Regions from separate parts of the Pseudoalteromonas sp. 2CM28B genome, predicted to be linked through region 2. Evidence: riboswitches for the same ligand, from Rfam matches in the RefSeq annotation. Region 2 holds a riboswitch; each other region holds the start of a gene.
What was found. A riboswitch is a leader RNA that binds a small molecule or an ion and turns the genes downstream of it on or off. The one in region 2 is predicted to bind lysine.

Region 1: linked by a shared signal. The riboswitch ahead of lysC (lysine-sensitive aspartokinase 3) and the one ahead of lysC (lysine-sensitive aspartokinase 3) in region 2 are both predicted to bind lysine.
Region 3: linked by a shared signal. The riboswitch ahead of dapA (4-hydroxy-tetrahydrodipicolinate synthase) and the one ahead of lysC (lysine-sensitive aspartokinase 3) in region 2 are both predicted to bind lysine.

What each region holds. Positions count from the first base shown of each region.
Region 1 covers NZ_JALNTH010000009.1:92,785-99,592, forward strand. Annotated here, with positions in the region: gene MTN96_RS14310 (sodium-dependent transporter) at 1-397, opposite strand, end outside; gene MTN96_RS14315 (4'-phosphopantetheinyl transferase superfamily protein) at 564-1,322, shown strand; gene lysC (lysine-sensitive aspartokinase 3) at 1,299-2,690, opposite strand; lysine riboswitch at 2,766-2,938, opposite strand; gene nhaD (sodium:proton antiporter NhaD) at 3,037-4,284, opposite strand; gene MTN96_RS14330 (hypothetical protein) at 4,481-5,752, shown strand; gene MTN96_RS14335 (hypothetical protein) at 5,758-6,306, shown strand; gene MTN96_RS14340 (ATPase) at 6,303-6,808, shown strand, end outside.
Region 2 covers NZ_JALNTH010000007.1:89,461-96,268, forward strand. Annotated here, with positions in the region: gene MTN96_RS11980 (hypothetical protein) at 1-326, opposite strand, end outside; gene MTN96_RS11985 (hypothetical protein) at 330-1,601, opposite strand; lysine riboswitch at 1,892-2,064, shown strand; gene lysC (lysine-sensitive aspartokinase 3) at 2,141-3,526, shown strand; gene MTN96_RS11995 (4'-phosphopantetheinyl transferase superfamily protein) at 3,542-4,288, opposite strand; gene MTN96_RS12000 (sodium-dependent transporter) at 4,427-5,749, shown strand; gene MTN96_RS12005 (2-hydroxyacid dehydrogenase) at 5,816-6,796, opposite strand.
Region 3 covers NZ_JALNTH010000034.1:25,422-32,229, forward strand. Annotated here, with positions in the region: gene MTN96_RS28960 (bifunctional GNAT family N-acetyltransferase/hotdog fold thioesterase) at 1-3, shown strand, start outside; gene MTN96_RS28965 (phospholipase A) at 57-1,088, opposite strand; gene MTN96_RS28970 (succinylglutamate desuccinylase/aspartoacylase family protein) at 1,266-2,387, opposite strand; gene MTN96_RS28975 (PLP-dependent decarboxylase) at 2,393-3,598, opposite strand; gene MTN96_RS28980 (2,3,4,5-tetrahydropyridine-2,6-dicarboxylate N-succinyltransferase) at 3,598-4,338, opposite strand; gene dapA (4-hydroxy-tetrahydrodipicolinate synthase) at 4,354-5,238, opposite strand; lysine riboswitch at 5,366-5,545, opposite strand; gene MTN96_RS28990 (DNA-3-methyladenine glycosylase I) at 5,734-6,432, shown strand; gene MTN96_RS28995 (YdiU family protein) at 6,441-6,808, shown strand, end outside.

The sequences.
Region 1 (6,808 bases), on a different contig from region 2:
CACTCAAGCTCTGCAAGCCAAAAAAGCTACTTATAGGCTCTATAGCGTAGGAAAGCATCCAACCGGCCACAATTGAGTAAAAACTTAACATAACGATGGCACCGGCAAGGCCAATATAGCCTGCTGCGGCTCCCACTTTAGGGGCGTGATCTTGCCATGCTTGGCTTAGTGCTTTAACGGGGTTAGCTTGGGCTTTGTAACCTAAATACAGCTCGGTGTACAAAGCAGGTAACGCCAGCAAAAAAATAACGATAAAGTAAACCAGTAAAAATGCGCCGCCACCATGATTAGCAGCCTGCGTAGGAAAACCCCATATATTACCTAAGCCTACCGCTGCACCGGCTGCTGCCAATACAAAACCTAGTCGACTTTGAAAACCATCACGCACTTGTGCCATACACCTACAAATCTGTTATTATTTTAACGAATGCGAATTAAACCATATTTAAGAGCGACTGAGTAATAAAAATGTACTTAGCGCTCACAACAACTAACAACCGCTCACAAACTATCCAGCTTTGGGTAATAAATATGTAATCGGTCGTCATTTATAACGAGCAATGATGAGTGTAACTTACTTTGAAAACCAGCTAGAAATCACGCCCGCTTTAGCAAATAACAGCCATTGCATTGCGTTGCTTAACGCGACCACCCTCAATGTGGGTGAATTTGATTTACCCCACTATTTAAGCCCTTTTGAGCTCAATATTATTAATCGGCGTAAAAACCCACAAGCTAAACAAGAATATTTAGCCACACGTTTAGTGCTTAAATACCTAGTAAAAACCGCTTGTTCTTCTTACGCATCATTAAAGCTGTGTGATATTAGTTCTGAATTTAACCCCGATAACAGTAAATTAGAATTACATATTAAAAATACAACAGGCGTGATTAGTTGCTGTATTTCTCATTCTCATGGTTTTGTAGGTGCAGCGTTAAATGTAGCATCAACTCATTTTGGCTTTGATATTGAAAAAATTAATTTAAAGCGCCCTTTTAATAAACTCGCTAAGCACTTTTACCACCCAGCCGAAGTGAGCTCAATAATCGATTCAGATAACATAACAACTCAAGCACATCATTTTTTTAGGATTTGGACATTAAAAGAAGCGCTGGCTAAAGCCACCAGCCGCCCCATTGCTCAATTATTAAGCCCTAATGTGTTTAACGAACTTAATAACACTCAGCTTACAGCTTGTAGCAATACCGTGGTTGGAGCACATAACGACATGTTTGATATTAGCGTTGTGGCAAAAAAAAGCACCGACTGGCGGTGCTCAATAATAACTATTAACGATTTACGCAGCGCAATCACTTTCTAGTAATCGACTATGAATCGCTTGAACCACGGCATCAGACTCACTTTGCTCAACTAAAAAGCACAAGTTATGTTTACTTGCACCATGACAAATGAGTCGAATATTAAAATCACTTAATACTTTCATTAAATTCATTTCATGTTGGCGCAAAACAATTTCAGAGCCAATTAATGCCACCAGCGTTAAATTGTTTTCAACCGATACATGGCAAAATTCAGCAAGCTTATCTAAACATGCTTGATCTAGCTCTGGACGTGATGCATTAGGCGCATTATCAAGGGTAATTGCCACACTAATTTCAGAGGTGGTGACCAAATCTACCGAAATATTGCACTCACTTAAAATAGTAAATATACGCGCTAAAAAGCCACTGGCTAATAACATTTCTGGGCTTTTAAGGGTTAATAATATTTGATTTTTACGTTGCGTTACCGCACGAATACCAGGTAGCTGCGATTTTTCACGTTCAATCCACGTACCGCCAAGTTCTGGCTCTGTGCTTGAGCCAACAAACACATTAATATGGCTGCGACTGGCAGGCAAAATTGTAGCTGGGTGCAGCACTTTAGCGCCAAAGGTCGCCATTTCTGCTGCTTCATCAAAACTTAAACGCGCAATAGGAGTGGCTTTTACACACAAACGAGGATCGGTGCTAAAAATACCCACTACGTCAGTCCAAATATGCACACTTTTAGCGTTAATAGCCTCAGCAAGCAGTGCAGCACTATAATCTGAGCCACCTCGACCGAGCGTGGTCGTTAAATTGTTTGCATCGCTACCAATAAACCCTTGGGTTACAATAACGCTATCATCAAGCAGCGGAATTAAATGTGTTTTAGCGGCTTGCGCTGTGGCGCCCACATTTGGTGTTGCTTTACCAAATTGGCTATCGGTTTTAAGCACCTGGCGCACATCAAAACGAGTGGCATTTAAACCCTTTAACCTTAGTACTTGGGTAAATAAGTACGACGATAAACGCTCGCCAAAGCTAAGTAGCTCATCGAACTGCTGCTCTGTATTGAGTGTTTGTGCCGCCAACGTTTGAAATGCATCAAGCGTTTGATTAAACCCAAGGGCTAAATCATCATCTAACGACAGGTCATTTAAAATAGCCTGCTGAATCGCAAGTACACCATCAATATGCTGTTGGCGTTTAGCGGCTTCAATACCCGCTTTGCAAAGCTCCACTAAATGATTGGTCACTCCGGCACTGGCGCTTACTGCAACAATACGTACATTTTTATCGTTTACGATAATTTCGCTACAACGGCTCATCGCCTCAAAGTTAGCAACGCTGGTGCCACCAAATTTGGCAACAATGTAATCTGATTTTGTGCACTGTGAACTTTGTGGCACTGATTGGGTAGTCATTTCGTCTCCTTTCGCGGCATCCAAACCGCAATAAAACAAGAAGAACTTGGCAGGAAATAAAGATAAGAAAAATCTACTGCCAGAAGCTCTCCACCTAAATTGGTGACAGTTTTGAGGATTCAGCCCCATAAACCGAAAAACAATAGTAACGACCCATTATTTTCCTCGGCGAGTACTTCCCTCCTTAATGGTCGCAGGCTGTCGTTGCCTCACATTAAGTACCTAAGTATCGCACCTCTTCTGAATGTATTATTAACCTGTGGCTAATAAAACAAAACCGCACTAAGAGTGCGGCTTTGAAAGTTATCGTTTAGACGTCTAGCTGTCAAGTCGTTTTACACTAAAATCAAATAAAACTACCCATTAAGTAAGAGCCCGCATAACCAAAGGTGTAACACAGTAATAAATACAGCGATAAGCGAAGGTAACTTGCAAACGTCAGCTCTTTTACCTTACTCATGGCTATAATACCGGCTGCCGAGCCAATGATTAGCATAGAGCCACCTACACCAGTTGCATACGTAAACGACAACCAATGCTGTTGACTCATTACAATGTCGGCTTTTAATAACGCTGCCGTTAGTGGCACGTTATCAACACCTGCAGATAAAATACCCATTAAGTAGTTTGCGTACTCTGGCGCCATTACCGTATACAAATTAGTAAATTGGCTCAGTACCCCAACTTCTTTTAACGCACCAACAAGCAGTAACACACCCACGAAAAACAATAAGGTGTCGTACTCTATGTCGCGTATAAAATCGATCATATCTTTGTTGATGTCTTTTTTGCGCATTAAAAATTGCGCGACTAAAAACATAATAGATAAACCCAATAAAAAAGTAAGCAGAGGCGGTACACTGTATAAAACGCTCAATGTAAGCGTAGCAATCACCGTAGTGAAGAAAATAACCGCAATGGTTATGTCGGTTTTTTCAATACGTTTAAATTTAGTTTTTTTAAACTCGAGTTGCTTATTCATGCCAATTGATAACAAAGTAGCCAGTAATAATACACTTAGTAACGCAGGCACAATTAACAGTAATAAATTGCTAATTGATACTTTACCATCAAGGAAAATCATAAGTGTGGTTACATCACCCGTGATAAGTGATACACCACCGGAGTTTACAGCAAATACAATAAGCGTGGCGTACTTAACTAACTTTTTGGCTTCAAGCTTTAATGACATAATCACTGCCAGTGATATTAGCGTGGCCGTAACGTTGTCTGAAATAGATGAAAATAAAAACGCAAAACACCCCACCAAAAACATTAGCTTACGCTCACTAATGCTGGTTGGCATAATCCGGTTCACAACATTTTCGATAAGTCCTTTAGAGTTTAAATAGGCAACAAAGGTCATTGCGGCCATTAAAAACAGCCATAAAGAAGCAATTTCTAAAATATTGTGGTCTAGGAGGGTTTGAATCGTTTCGGGGCTTTGCCCATTAAGAGGAAAAATAAAGGAGATAATCCAACAAAGTGTACCAAAAAATAATGTCGTTTTTGCTTTGTTTACGTGGATCACATCCTCAATAACGATAAGCAAAAATGCAATCGCTATCAGCGTCAGGATAATCGAGGAAACCATGATATTAAACAACCTTCGGGGTTAAGTAAAAATTGAAACCATGTAAAAAATATACCCACAAACTCTATGTGCCTATATTCGGCGCGGATACTATCACTAAGCGGGTGTAAAAACTATTATTAAATCGTCGCAAAAACGAATACCATATAAGTTCGAGAAATATAAAATAACGAATACTAGGAAGTTGCAACGCCTTATGATCCCAGCTAAAAAGCTACTTAATACCCTAAATGAACACTGGGGTGTATTAGAGCTATTATTTAAGCGCTTTAAAATGGCCGACTTTAGTATTAAAGATCTTCAAAATGCCATTAAGCAAAAGCAACCCACGTGGAATAATGAGCGTATTTATAAAGAAACCAACCGGTTATTGAATCAAGAAATTATTATTCCGCTGGCTAAATCGTCACAACTGGAAATTAACCGCGCCATTGCCGACTTTGCCACCTTTTTACTGCAAGAAGAACATTTAGGCTTAGCACAAGAAATTAGTGTCTTGGTTGATGATTTGGCCCGTTTAGGTAATCGGCTATTCAATGCCGGTGAAATAGAAGATTTTGATGATTTACGCCGCTTTAGCCGTATTATGGATGATCGGGTGCGTAAAATAATCAAACTGTTTTTACACAACGAAAACGCTATTTTAAATATTGTTGAGCAAGCCAAATCTAATAATGCGGTGCAGTCGCTACAAAAACGCTATAAAGCCGTGATAGAAGCGTTTGATGAGTATATAGAACCCATGCTGGAAATGGTGGATATTAGAGGCGACTTTCATGCCTGCTTTACCCTTATTGAGCAACAAATTAGCACCCAAATAGAACACATTGAACGCTCAGGCAAAGCGTACAACGATAAACGCATGCTTGAGCAATTGCGTACCCGCATTCTAGAAATGCACTTAGTTGGCCGGACAAGCTTACGAAAAAGTGCCGATATGCTTATGCCACTGCGTGAAGAGTTGCGCCGTAACAACCTTGTTACCCGCCAAGTAGCAAAAGTATTAGGACTAATACGTAAAAATGGGGTAGATAATATGCTCAGCGCCGTGCAGCCACATTTTGTAAGCGATGCGCAAAAGTATTCATTGGGTCAACAGCGCCATATAGTAGCCTACATGGCAAGCCTGGCTGAGTTTGAGCATCACGAATATCAGCTACCAGAGCAAAACGATGTGCCTGCGTTTGTCACGCCAAACATTCCTGACTATCACGATGTAAAAGCGCAGTTTGCAAAACGCTTCAAAAAGCAGCGTAAAAAACCACAGCCTCTGCTGCAATTTTTAGACGAAAGCTACCCTGAGCTTGAAGCCGATGAAATGCTGTTTTTATATCAAAAGCTAGTGAGCGATAACACCCTACACATTAGCCAAAGCGATAAAAAAGCCCGCGTTAACATTGCAGGCCAGCACTTTTCTTTGTACCCCTTTAATTCAGAGCCTCAGGCTGATAAAGCCGAGCACGAGTAATCACCATGACACAGATAAACTTAAATGAGCTTTCTCACTTACAAGCCATTAATAAAAAATTAGTCGCGGGTTACCACATTTGCGAACAAGACACCCTAATGTGGCAAGAGCTTGACCAACAAATTGAAGCTTACAGCGCCTTATTCACAGCATTAGGCCATGATTTAAAGCACGACAGTCGTGGCTTTTATTATTTTGCTAGCGATGAAAGCACCCCCAATATGGGCAAAATATCGCGCGCGATAGCGCTCACTATTTATATTTTAATCGAACACTTTGCCAACACAGGTAAAGACCCAATGCGTGCATTATTTGATGAGCCAAACGATTTAGAGCTAATGCAAACCTTGGTACAACTTAATAAACATTTATTTGATCAGCTTGAAATATTCTCGGGTTCTGATTTACGCAAAGATGTGTATTTACGCATGGTACGTTTAGGCCTTGCCCGCGAAGTAGAAGGCGGCTTTATGCTACAGGCGCCAATTCATCGCTATATTGATGCCTTAATGGAAGTAAATGAAGAAACCTTTTTAGGAGAGGACGAGCAATGAAAAACTTATACGGACTGAGTAAACTCGCCCTACTTAATACTGCAGGCTATGCAAAGTGTGTGATCCCACTTGATAAAAGTAGCTCGATTTGTGCGCCTAACAACACAGGTAAAAGCTCAGTTATTAATGCACTGCAATTTCCGCTAATTAACGATTTACGCCTTACCGAGTGGGATGGCCACGATTTAGATGAAACCCGTAAGTTTTATTTTTCATCAGATCAATCGTACATTTTATTGCAAGCCGATTTACCCCATGGCTCAGTTGTCATTGGCGTAGCCGGCTTAGGTAAAATTGCCGGTTATGCACACCAATACTTTTGCTATCAAGGCAAACTTGATTTAGCCCAGTACACCCAAGGCAATACCATTATTAAGTTTACCAAGCTGTTTAATCACTTAAAGCAGCAAGGTTACAACCCGATAGAGCTTAAAGCGCAAGAGTTAAACGCCCTACTTACAGGCGGCGCAACGCAATTTGATGGTGAGATCAATTTAAAAAT
Region 2 (6,808 bases):
AAATCGTTTACTTCATCAAATAGGGCACGCATTGGGTCTTTACCCGTATTGGCAAAATGCTCAATTAAAATGTAAATAGTCAGTGCTATAGCACGGGATATTTTCCCCATGTTTGGCGTGCTTTCGTCGCTGGCAAAGTAGTAAAAGCCGCGGCTGTCGTGTTTTAAATCGTGACCAAGGGCGCTAAATAAGGCGCTGTAAGATTCTATGTGCTGGTCAAGCTCTTGCCACATTACGTTGTCTTGTTCGCAAATATGGTAACCCGCACCTAATTTTTTATTAATGGCTTGTAGGTGCGTAAGCTCGTCTAAGTTTATATGTGTCATGTGTTACTCGTCTGCCTGTGTATCTGGCTGAGGCGCAGAATTAAATGGGTATAACGAAAAATGCTGGCCGGCAATTTTTACGCGTGTCTTTTCATCGCTTTGGCTAATGTGAATTTCACTGTCGCTGACTAGTTTTTGATATAAAAATAGCATTTCGTCGGCGTCTAATTCTGGGTAGCTTTCATCTAAAAATTGCAGTAATGGCTGGGGCTTTTTACGTTTTTTATTAAAGCGTTTTGCAAAGCTTGTTTTAACATCGTGGTAATCAGGAATGTTTGGCGTAACAAATGCCGGCACGTCTTGTTGCTCTGGGAGCTGGTATTCTTCGTGTTCAAATTCTACCAAGCTTGCCATATAGGCAACTATATGACGCTGCTGGCCAAGCGAATAACGCTGCGCATCGCTTACAAAGTTTGGTTGTACCGCGCTTAGCATGTTGTCTACGCCATTTTTACGCACAAGGCCAAGCACTTTTGCTGCCTGGCGGGTAATTAGGTTATTACGGCGTAGCTCTTCGCGCAGTGGCATAAGCATATCGGCACTTTTGCGTAAGCTTTCTCGGCCAACTAAATGCATTTCGAGTATCCGAGTACGCAATTGCTCAAGCATACGTTTGTCGCTGTAGGCTTTGCCTGAGCGTTCAATGTGCTCTATTTGCTTACTTATTTGTTGCTCAATAAGTGTAAAACAGGCATGAAAGTCACCGCGAATATCGACCATTTCAAGCATCGGCTCTATGTATTCATCAAAGGCTTCTATTACCGCTTTGTAGCGCTTTTGCAAAGATTGCACCGCGTGATCAGATTTAGCTTGCTCAACAATGTTTAAAATAGCGTTTTCGTTGTGCGCGTAAAGCTTCATTATTTTACGCACCCGATCATCCATAATGCGGCTATAGCGGCGTAAATCGTCATAGTCTTCTATTTCGCCGGCATTATCTAATCGGTTTCCTAGGCGTGCTAAATCATCAACCAAAACGCTAATTTCTTGTGCTAAACCTAGGTGTTCTTCTTGTAATAAAAAGGTCGCAAAATCGGCAATGGCGCGGTTTATTTCAAGCTGGGATGATTTAGCCAATGGAATAAGTATATCTTGATTGAGCAAACGGTTTGTTTCTTTGTAAATGCGCTCGTTTGTCCATGTGGGCTGTTTTTGCTTAATAGCGTTTTGCACGTCTTTGAGGCTAAAGTCGGCCATTTTAAAACGTTTAAATAATAGCTCTAAAACACCCCAATGTTCGCTAAGGGTGTTAAGCAGCTTTTTAGCTGGGATCATAATGCGGTGATACATCCTAGTAATGAGTTAACTACGCTTAAAGCAGAGCGTAGTTTTTATATTTTTATAATAAAAAGTACTCGTTATTAACTGGCTTAATTTACACATTTTTTTAGCTGGCGTACAGGCGAGTTACATTAAGCGCTGTAAAAGTAGCCAGCAATGTAAACCTTGGCTAAATTATTCGCGTTATATTAACTAAAACACCTTGACAGCTAGACGTCTAAACGATAACTTTCAAAGCCCCGCTACACAGTGGGTTTTTGTTTTATTAGCCACAGGTTAATACAACATTCAGAAGAGGTGCGATACTTAGGTATTTAATGGTAGGTGACGAACGCCCATAACCATTAAAGAGGGAAGTACTCGCCGAGGAAAACAAGGTTACGTCAACCGTGTTTTTCGGTTTATGGGGCTGAATCCCCAAAACTGTCACCAACTTAGGTGGAGAGCTTCTGGCAGCGGACACATCTTATTTGCATTCCTTTGCCAAGTTCTTCTTGTTTTTTAGCGGTTTGGATACCGCGAAAGGAGACGAAATGACTACCCAATCAGTGCCACAAACAGTATCAGGCGCAAAATCAGATTACATCGTTGCCAAATTTGGCGGAACCAGTGTTGCAAACTTTGAAGCGATGAGTCGCTGCAGCGAAATTATTGTTGCAGATAAAAGCGTACGTATTGTAGCTGTGAGCGCCAGTGCCGGCGTAACTAACCACTTAGTTGCACTATGCAAACCCGACCTTAGTAAAGAGCAGCGCCAAGCACACATAGATGGCGTATTGGCTATTCAACAGGCTATTTTAGATGAGCTGTCACTTGATGCCGATTTAGCCGTAGGTTTTAACGAAACGTTAAAAGCATTTCAAATGTTAGCCCTTGAAACACTCACCACTGATCAACAACACGATGAGCTGCTTAGCTTTGGCGAACGTTTATCGTCTTATTTATTTGCTCAAGTGCTGCGCTTAAAAGGCTTAAATGCAGATAGGTTTGATGTGCGCAAAGTGCTTAAAACCGACAGCCAATTTGGTAAAGCAACGCCCGATGTTGCGGCCACTGCACAAGCCGCTAAAGATCTGTTAATTCCGTTATTAGATGAGCAAGTAATAGTTACACAAGGGTTTATTGGTAGTGATGAATTTGGCCAAACCACAACGCTTGGTCGCGGTGGCTCTGACTACAGTGCGGCGTTATTAGCAGAGGCTATTAACGCTAAAAGTGTACACATTTGGACCGATGTAGTGGGTATTTTTAGCACCGACCCGCGTTTATGCGCTAAGGCAACGCCAATTGCTCGTTTAAGCTTTGATGAAGCCGCAGAAATGGCGACATTTGGCGCAAAAGTATTGCACCCTGCGACTATTTTACCAGCAAGCCGTAGCCATATTAATGTATTTGTAGGCTCTAGCCGCGAACCGGAACGTGGAGGGACGTGGATTGAGCGTGAAAAATCGCAGCAGCCAGGTATTCGTGCCGTTACGCAGCGTAAAAACCAAATATTGCTAACGCTTAAAAGCCCAGAAATGTTATTAGCAAGTGGCTTTTTGGCCCGTGTATTTACCATTTTAAGTGAATTTAATATATCGGTAGATTTAGTTACTACCTCAGAAATTAGTGTTGCCATTACACTCGATAACGCGCCTAATGCCTCGCGACCTGAGCTTGAGCAAGCGTGTTTAGATAAATTGGCCGAATTTTGTCATGTATCGGTTGAAAATAACTTAACCTTAGTGGCGCTTATAGGGTCTGAAATACAGCTACGCCAGCACGAAATGAACTTAATGAACGTATTAAAAGAGTTTAATATTCGATTAATTTGTCATGGTGCAAGTAAGCACAACTTATGCTTTTTAGTAGAGCAAAGCGAATCAGATACCGTGGTACAAGCAATACACAGCCGCTTATTAGAAAGCGCTGCTTAAGCTTTTAAAGCCAAGTTATTCAGTATCCAAGTTATTAAGTATAAAGCACCGCCAGTCGGTGCTTTTTTTATGCGCCACGCTTATATCAAACTCTTCATTGGCAACCGTTATGCTGTTACTCGATGCTGTAAGGTTTAACAAAGAAAATTCATCAAATACATTTGGGCTAAGCAATTGCGCTATTGGGCGGCTAGTTGCTTTAGCGAGTGCCTCTTTTAAGGTCCAAATTCTAAAAAAGCTCTGAGCTTGCTCTTTTATAGCCAAAGGCGCGGTAATTAAGGCAATTTCAGCCTTATGATAAAAATGCTTAGCGAGCTTTTCGAATGGGCGTTTTAAGTTATTTTTTTCAATATCAAAGCCAAACTCCGCCTTAGTAACATTAAGTGCAACGCCAACTAAGCCATGCGAGTGCGAAATACAGGTATTTATAACGGTGTGGTTTATATGGAGCTGCAGTTTTGAGCATTCTTCATTAAAGTGGGTGCTCATTTTATTAAGCGGTATGTGTGCGTATTGGGGCTGAGTATGCTTTGCAAGTTGCTTTAGTAATATGCGCGATGCTAGATATTCTTGCTTTGCTTGCATGCGTTTACGACGATTTATAACGCTTAGCTCAAATGGGCTTAGGTACTGGGTTAAATCAAGGTGTTCTACATTAAGTGTGTTGGCATTAAACACTAAAATAGTATTGTTGCTAGGGGGTAAATCGCTATAAAAAGAAGGAGTAACACTTAGGGTGTTTTTAAAAAAGTGGTTAGTCATACGCGCTTAAAATAATTGAGTGCTGTAATTGTGAGCGGTTAACAGCGCTTATTTATGCCAAAAGCAATTTTATTACTCAGTTGGCATTAAATATGGTTTAATTCACAATAATCAAAGAATAACAGAATTTGTAGGTGTATGGCACAAGTGCGTGATGGATTTCAAAGCCGTTTTGGTTTTGTTTTAGCCGCTGCAGGCGCAGCAGTGGGTTTAGGTAATATTTGGGGTTTTCCTACGCAGGCGGCCAACCATGGTGGCGGTGCATTTTTATTGGTTTACTTTGTAGTTATATTTTTACTTGCGCTACCTGCGCTTTATACCGAACTTTATTTAGGCCACCAAGCGCAAGCAAACCCAGTAAAAGCATTGGGTAATGCGTGGCAAAATACCAACAAAAAAGTAGGGGCTGCCGCAGGATATATTGGCCTTGCGGGCGCTGTGGTTATGCTTAGCTTTTATTCTATTGTAGCTGGGTGGATGCTCTCTTACGCGATAGAGCCTATTACTACATTTTTTGGTTTTACCGCAGCAAGCGAATTTTTACACAGCGACTCCATGGTGCGTAATTTTATATTTACGCCGCTTATGCTTATTTTAACCGCCAGTATTATTTTAAAAGGGGTTAAATCAGGGATTGAAACTTGGTCACGCCGTTTAATGCCATTGTTATTGGTGCTACTAATAGGCTTAATTTTTTATATAGCCAGTTTAGAAGGCGCCAGCGAAGGGTTTGCTGCTTATTTAATTCCTAATTTTAGCCAAGTGCTTGATCCAAATTTAATTATTGCTGCAATGGGGCAGGCGTTTTTCTCGCTTTCATTAGGGGTTGGCTGCATGATGATTTATGGCTCGTACCTGCAGCCAGATGCAAACCTGCCAAAACTAACTGCAAGCGTTGCACTACTTGATACCAGTGTGGCATTTTTAGCAGGTTTACTGATAGTGCCTGCAATTTATGTAGCGCAACATAACGGGGTAGAGGTGTTTAGCGGCGGAAAACTTATAGGTGAAGGGCAGCTTATATTTGCTATTTTACCTGAGCTTTTTAGTACCATGGGCGAAATTGGCTTACTAATTGGGTTACTGTTTTTTGTACTTATGTCGATTGCATCGGTTACATCGACTATTTCTACCACAGAAATACCGGTAGCGTTTTTAGTAGAAAACCACCGCGTAGATCGTACTAAAGCAACGTGGGCCGTTAGCCTAGTGGTGTTAATATGCGCTAGTGCAATAATATTAAACTTTGAGTGGTTATTTGGTTTAGTAATCATGCTATTTACTCAGTACCAACTACCACTTATGGGGCTGTTTTATTTTATAACCGCAGGTTGGATGTGGAAACGCGGTAATAAGCTTCATAAAGCCAGCACCGGCACGCATTACTGGTTTGCTCAATACATTCGTTTTGTGTGCCCAGTATTAATGACTCTTGTTTTTGCAAACGTTGCGTTTGGCTGAAGTATTTTAAGCTTTACCCGTTATGTAAATAGCAAAACGGGTAAAGCAAATTAATGGGCCGCGGCTTTATAAAACCTCATTGGTTAAAGGTCTCTGTTCATTAATTTCTATTGCGTTTTGTATGGTGGTATTGGCAATTTCGCTAAGGGCTTCTTGAGTAAAAAAGCCTTGGTGGCCAGTTATTAATACGTTTTTAAAACTAACTAAGCGCGAGAATATATCGTCTTGGTTTATCTCGTCGCTATGGTTTTTAAAAAATAGCTCCGACTCCTGCTCGTACACATCAAGCCCTAAATACCCTAGCTTTTTAGTTTTAAGCGCATTTATACACGCTTTGCTATTAAGTAGCGCACCGCGCGAAGTGTTAATTAGCATTACCCCAGGTTTCATTTTATTAAATGCATCGTCATTTATTAAATGGTGTGTTTGCTCATTCAGTGGGCAGTGCAGTGAAACTATATCGCTTTTAGTAAGCAGCGAATCTAAATCGGTAATGGTGTAATTGCCAGGTGTTGCATAAGGGTCGCACACTAAAACATGCGCGCCAAAGCCATTTAAAATATTACAAAGGGCAAGGCCAATTTTACCACAGCCTATAATGCCAACTGTTTTGTCGTGTAAGTTAAAGCCTAATAAACCGTTTAAATCAAAGTTGTCTTCGCGTACGCGGTTATAGGCTTTATGTGTTTTACGGCTAAGGGTAAGCATAAGTGCAACACAGTGCTCAGCTACGGCTTCTGGGCTGTATGCGGGCACTCGTAATACCTTAATGTTGTGTGCTTTGGCAGCCACTAAATCAACATTATTAAACCCTGCGCAGCGAAGTAAAATAGTATTAATTCCTTGCTCAGCAAGGTGCTCAATAACGAGGGCGTTAACTGTGTCGTTTACAAATACACACACAGCATCAAACCCTTTAGCAAGCAGTGCTGTTTGCTCGTTCAGTGCTTGCTCAAAGTAACAAATCTCTATTTGAGGGTGTTTGTTAATATTGCGCTCAAAAAAAGGCTGCTCGTATTTTTGCGTACTAAAAAAAGCAATGTTCATGTTATTTACTCC
Region 3 (6,808 bases), on a different contig from region 2:
TGATAAAATAAACGAAAAAGCCAAGCGAGTTGCTTGGCTTTTTTTATAAGCGTTTTTTACAGTAAATCTGTCAGTAATATACCCACACCAAAGCGTTCAATATCGGCGTTATAGTCTATTAAACTTTCACCATAACCATTAAAGTACTGTGCATAGCCGCGTACTCTTCCCCATAGAGGGAATGACCAATCAAGCTGAATTGCCCCGCGGTTATCTGAATTTAAATTATTACGAGTCATAAAACTAAATTCATGATCGTGAAAGCGATACGCGCCACCAAATTCAAAGTAACCCATGTATTTATAGATATCAGGGTTATCGTCACCTCGTGCATCTAACGGCGCAGGCTTTTTGTTTTCAGGAATGCGATACCAAGGTTTAAAGCTAAATACAAAGCCGTCTTTTTCCCAAATGAAATCGGCATAAATGCGATTCCAAGAACGCGAGTTTGGCTGACTACGACCATTAGATTGGTGCGAAATACCAATAGCTATTGCCATTTCATCGCCCCATAAAACGTTTTCAGGGTCTAAGTAATTAATCCAAAATACTTCTGGCTCGTAGTTGGTTTCACGAAAAGGAGAGGAAATATCGTCGTTATATACTTGCCAGTATGACTGCAAAGTAAAGCCAAAAAATATAGCTTGGTCTGAGTCGGCAAACTCATCATACAAAGGCACTTTAATTGATAGCTGATATTTAGCTTCTAAGTTATCAAGTGGGTCGCCATCTTTTTTATCGGTTAACTCTGCAAATCCATCAAACGGGCGAGTGTTTGGGTTCGACATATAAGAAACAGGTAAAATATAATTACGTCTATGTGGGGTAATTACATTACGATTTTTTTTACCAACCGCTTCACGGGCTTGGCGTTTGTCGATAGCCGTTAGCTGCTTGCTTTCTTCAACGGCAGAACACTTTTTACGTAATTGATCGAGGGTTTGCTTACCGTCTCCACCGATCACTTCATTTAAAATACATTGCTTTACCAGCTCAAGTTCATTGTTTTGCTCGTTATTCGCTGTTTCTTCAGCAACAACGGTTGTGCTGAGTAATGTAGAAAGTAGTATCCAATGGCGCCAACTCATTATAATTCCTTTGTAAGTGAGGGAAGTCAGTATTTTGCTAATTATAGCGCCTTTTTAACACATAAACGGTGAATTTGTCCTGAACTTTAATACTTTAAAAAGAAAAGCGACCTAAGTCGCTTTTACTGTGTAACTAGTTATTTACTAGCTAACTCTCACGCAATGAGAAGGGGTGAGCTAAAGCTCAAAGACGTTGGTAAAAAATTTATACAGTTCGGTACCTTGATTCACACTCGCTGAGGCAAAATGCAATATCGCAATTGCATCGAGATCAAAGCTTAGAGTTTGCAGCGGTTGTTCGCTTAAATAGCGCTCCATTCGCAGTATTTTAGCAATGGGTTCTCCAGCTTTAACATGCCCGCCAAGAGGTGCTAGGTATTCGACCATGCCACCCATGGGGGCGTAATAAGCGATATAATCATTTAGTTGGCAGCCATATCTTGTCATCAATTTTGGCTTGTAGGGGGCATCAACAAATACTTGCTTATGATTTAAATAACTTAAAATACTATTGGCATCGTCTAGTGCCGCGCTTAAATCGATTTTTTCTTGGCTGCCAAGCTCTACCGTAAAGGCTTCAACTTGCACGTTAAATTCACGCCCTTGCTGAGCAAGTTGCTCACTAAGCTGCCACCATGGACAAAAGCTTGCTTCATCCATTGCGCCATCAAAGTCATTAGGAATAACCAGCACATGGGGAATATTGAAGTAACGCGCGCTATCGGTCGCATACTCAGGGCAATATAAGTGCTGACTAGAAATAGGGCCGGTGTGTAAATCTAAAACTATATCTGCTTGATGCGCCAATTTTTGTAAGTTTAGCGCAATCCGTTTCCCCGTTGTTAAACGATAATCAGGGCCGTTGAGTTGTTGCTCAACGTCATTAATTAACGCGGCTTTAAAGGCTGTTTTCAGAATCTTATCATCGGCATCGCTGAACTGCTTTGCAAACTGTGATGCAAGTTTATTATTGCAGTGATACATGCGATTCCAATTAGTCCCCGTAATGGGATCGAATCGGCCAAGGGTAAATTCCCCCGACTTTTGATTACAGCCAATGGGGTTAGCGTAAGGAACTAAGGTAATATCACCTTTTAAATTAAGTGCTTTTAGTTGCTCAAGTAATTGGTAAATTACCGCGTTGCCTTGCACTTCTGCGCCATGCATATTAGCTTGTATATACACACTTGGGCCGGTGCCATCGCCTTTTAAACGATACACAGGAATAGTCAGTGGTAGTCCGTTTGCGACTTCGCCAACTACAATGTTTTCTTGGCTTATAGCTGTGGTGTTATTCATCTTTTTTACCTCAAGTAGTGGCTTGCATCTTCTGCTTGTCGCACGCAACTCAATACGCCATTGTGTATAACATATTCACCGGCCAGCTCATGACATAAAAAGTACGGCATACTTTCGGTAAAACCGTAGGCACCGCATTGACTAAATACTAACCAGTCTTGCTCATTTAAATCACTGGGTAATTGGTGCTCTCCTAAGCAATCAAGTGCAGTACATAAGGGGCCGTATAGGCTCATTGCTTGATTTGCTGCGTTTGAATCTCGTAACAAACGCGCAGGGAAATCTTGACTGGTGACCGCAGGGCGCAATAAATGATTAATGCCGCCGCTCATAATCACCTGTTGTTGGCCGTAATTTAGTTTGCGCTCAACAACAGGTGTGACGTAGTGGCCGCATTCGCCTACAGCGTAGCGACCTAGTTCCATCCATAGCTCAGTAACCCCCGCATCGCATTTAATTTTTGCAAGCGCCTCTATGAGTGCATCCCAACTTAGAGTGGGCGTATCAAGTGTATAGGGAATACCTAAACCACCACCTAAATCCAGCACCTTGAGGTTAATATTTAAATCCTCAGCAAGTTGCCTTAACGGCGCAATCATTTGTGTCCACAGTTCAGCAAGTTTGTCGCTGCTAAGCATGTTGCCCCACTGAAAAATATGCAGACCGTCAAAATTAAGTGCATAGTAGTCACTGGTATTTAGCGCCTGCCACTCGTCGCACCCTAAGCCAAATGGAGTAAGACTATCGCCCCCTAGCGGGTTTTTATCACCCTCGGGCCAGCGTAATTGAACGCGCAGTAATACTTGCAACTGGCACTGCTGAGCAATCGCTTGTTCGTTGAGCCAACGTACCTGATTGAGACTTTCGGCCACAAAGGTACGTACGCCACGCGCAATAAAGTGCTTAATTTGTTTTGGGCTTTTTGCAGGCCCCGTGTTGAGCACGCGTTCACTGTTAATTCCTTGAGCAAGGACTTGCTCAAGCTCGCCTTTACTGGCGACATCAAAGTTAAAACCAGCGTTATTTAAACGTTGGATCACGCTAGATAACGGGTTCGCTTTAACTGCATACCAGAGTTTTACCTCGGTTTGTGCTACTAAACGCGTTAAATGTGTGTTTAGTGAATCAAGATCATAAACAAAAAAGGGCGTATCAAGCTCAGTTGATAGCTTATCAATAGCGCTTTTAACGGGCGTGCTCAAAAAGGTCATTAACGTAAAACCTCTTCAAGCAATAATGACGCGTCACTTTGCTCGTCACGGTATTTAACAATTAACGCACACGACATGCTTAAGCCTTGCTCACGCGCCCAATCGTTTGACGCAGGGCGAGATCCAGGGATCACAATCGCGTATTCAGGGATAGCTTCGCCTTTATCAAGCTGGCGCTCATTTACGCAGTCATAAACAGGGATGGTTGCAGATAAGCGAACACCTGGAGCAAGTACCGCGCCTTTTTTAACTACCACGCCTTCAACAATCACACAGCCTGCACCAATAAAGGCATCATCTTCAATAACCACAGGGCTGGCACCAATGGGCTCAAGTACCCCTCCTAATTGTACCGCTGCGCTTAAATGCACATTTTTACCTACTTGAGCACACGACCCTACGAGCGCGTGGCTATCTACCATAGTGCCCTCGTCAATAAATGCACCAATATTTACGTACGCAGGTGGCATAATAATAGTGCCTTTGGCAACATGTGCACCACGGCGCACACTTGAACCACCGGGTACCATGCGAACGCCTGCTGTGGCGTCAAAGCTTTGCGGTGCTAAGTTATGTTTATCAACAAAACCGCCAGCAAACTCGGTGTTTTGACCGTTTTTAAAGGCTTCTAAAATGCCTTGCTTTACTTCTACGTTAGCGTGCCATTGGCCGTTTTCGTCTTGTGTTGCTGCGCGAACCGCGCCCGTTTCTAAATTATTTAATAGTTCTAACCAGTTCATTATAAAAACCTGTATTTAATGCCAAGATAAAATGGTGTTGTTTGCCGATGAAATGTCATCGGTGTGTGTCAACTCAAGGTGTGTTAAAGGTGGGCGTAGATACGGACTGTCAATACGCCCTTGTAAATGCATTAACACTTTGACTGGGATAGGGTTGGCTACTGAGAATAAGCTATTGATAGCACTAGACCACTGGACAAAAAGATTAGGGTGTTGGCCGCTTAAACTGCGCTTTACAAACTCATGGGTTTGCACTGGCCATGCATTGGCTGCAACCGACACTAAACCTTTTGCACCTGCTTGGGCAAAATAAGGCATGAGGGCATCATCACCACTAAAAATAGCTAAATCAGGCGCCGCTTTTCGAAAGGCTTCAAATTGAGAGATAGAGCCACTGGCTTCTTTGAGTGCCCATAAATTTTTATGATGTTTGAGGTTTTCAATAGTCGCAATGGGAATGCTTACGGCGCTTCGTCCTGGTACGTTATAAAGCATACACGGATGAGAACTGGCATTGAGCAGGCTTTCAAACCAATGTGTTTGCCCCACTGCACCGGGTTTGGCGTACAAAGGCGAGCCAAGTAAAAAACCATGGATAGGCAGTTGGTTGCAGTAGTTAACCCATTCAAGCTGCTGCTTTAAGTTACTACCGCCTACCGTAACCATAAGGGGGACGCTCGGCTGTAATTGGCAGACATGCTCTACGATGGCTTGCTGCTCTTTTAGGGTCAGGGCTAACCCTTCGCCAGTGCTACCAAGTAATAAAATGCCGTTGTTAGCGGCTTCTTGTTCGGCCACCAAGGTGTCTAAGGTTGCGTAACCAACTAGGCCATTTTGATCAAATGGGGTGATCAGCGCAGTCCATAAATGGAAATTGTTAATATTGAAGTTGTTGATCATCTCTCACGAACTTATAGGGCATTCGTCGAGTTTTTGGCGGGTATTTAGGATGCCTGACTCTTTGAATGTGTTTATAATTCGAAGAGCGAATGGGCTTAAATAATAGGGCGCACGGCCTTATTATACTAAGACCAGAAGCTCTCCACCAAATATGTTATTGGTGACAGTCGCTAGGATTCAACCTAGTCGCCCGAAGTAATCTTTCACAAAAAAGTGTTACCTCTCGGCGTTAATTCCCCTCACGTATGCTCATTGGAGTTTGCGCTCCTAACATACGCTACCTGAATAACGCACCTCTTCTAGCCCTTTGTACTCGCTACTTGAAAAGCCAGTTAGCAAATACAATGTAATAGGGTAAGTGCGGCGATTAAACCATTTTAGCCGTCTAGGTGTCAAGTGACTAAATTCAGATTGATTCATCCTGATTGACAGTTATTACGTATTGGCTGCTTTTCTCGTACACTAACCTCACAGTAGAAGTAAGGTATTAAGCAGATGGAAAAATTTAGCGATATTTATAAGCGAGCAGTGGAGCGAAAGGGCTCTGAAAAAATGCTTAAGTTGTTACTCGCAAAACCTTTATCAACAAAGCAACTCAGCACATTAAGTGATGATGATTGGCTAGAAGAATTTACTCGCAAGGTATTTCAAAGTGGTTTTTATTGGTCGGTGATCAATAGTAAATGGGCAGGATTTAGAGAGGTTTTTTGGGATTTTAATGTTGAAAAGTTACTGATGATGCCACCGGATATGCTTGAGCAAAAAGCCAGTGATGAGCGGATTGTACGCAACTATAAAAAAGTAAAAACTATTACTGAAAATGCATATATGATCCATGAAGTTGCGCAGCAGCATGGTAGTTTTAGTCAGTTTATAGCTAATTGGCCAAGTGAAGATATTATTGGTTTGTGGGCATATTTGAAAAAACAGGGTGCGCGTTTAGGGGGCAATACCGGTCCTTATGCTTTGCGTGCATTAGGGAAAGACACCTTTTTATTATCCCGAGACGTAGAGAGCTATTTACGTGCGCACAAAATTATAGATGGCGGCTTACAAACCAAAAAATCATTAAATGCCGCGCAAGCTTTTTTTAATGAACTGCAGCAGCAAAGCGGTTTAAGTATGCAAGAGCTAAGCTTAATTGTCGCTTATGGTGTCGGCGACAACCGAGTAGGAATAAGCCAACAACAATAGGATTAATCATGAAATTAGTGCCAAGGTATACCAATATTGGTGACGGCTTTGCTATTAGCGATCATCCGGCTAAAGTGGCAGCGCCACAGTTATTGTTATGGAATGAGCCCCTAGCTAAGCAATTTAATATACAGGTGAGTGCCGATTCACGAGCAAATATATTCAGTGGAAATGAACCTCAAGCAGTTTCTGCAGTGGCACTGGGATATTCTGGTCATCAGTTTGGTCACTTTTCACCGCGACTAGGGGATGGTAGGGCGCATTTGCTCGGTGCGATTAGCGATGATAAAAATCAGTTTTGGGATGTGCAATTAAAAGGCGCTGGTGCTACGCCATTTTCGCGCGGAGGCGATGGCCGCTGTGCATTAGGTCCAGC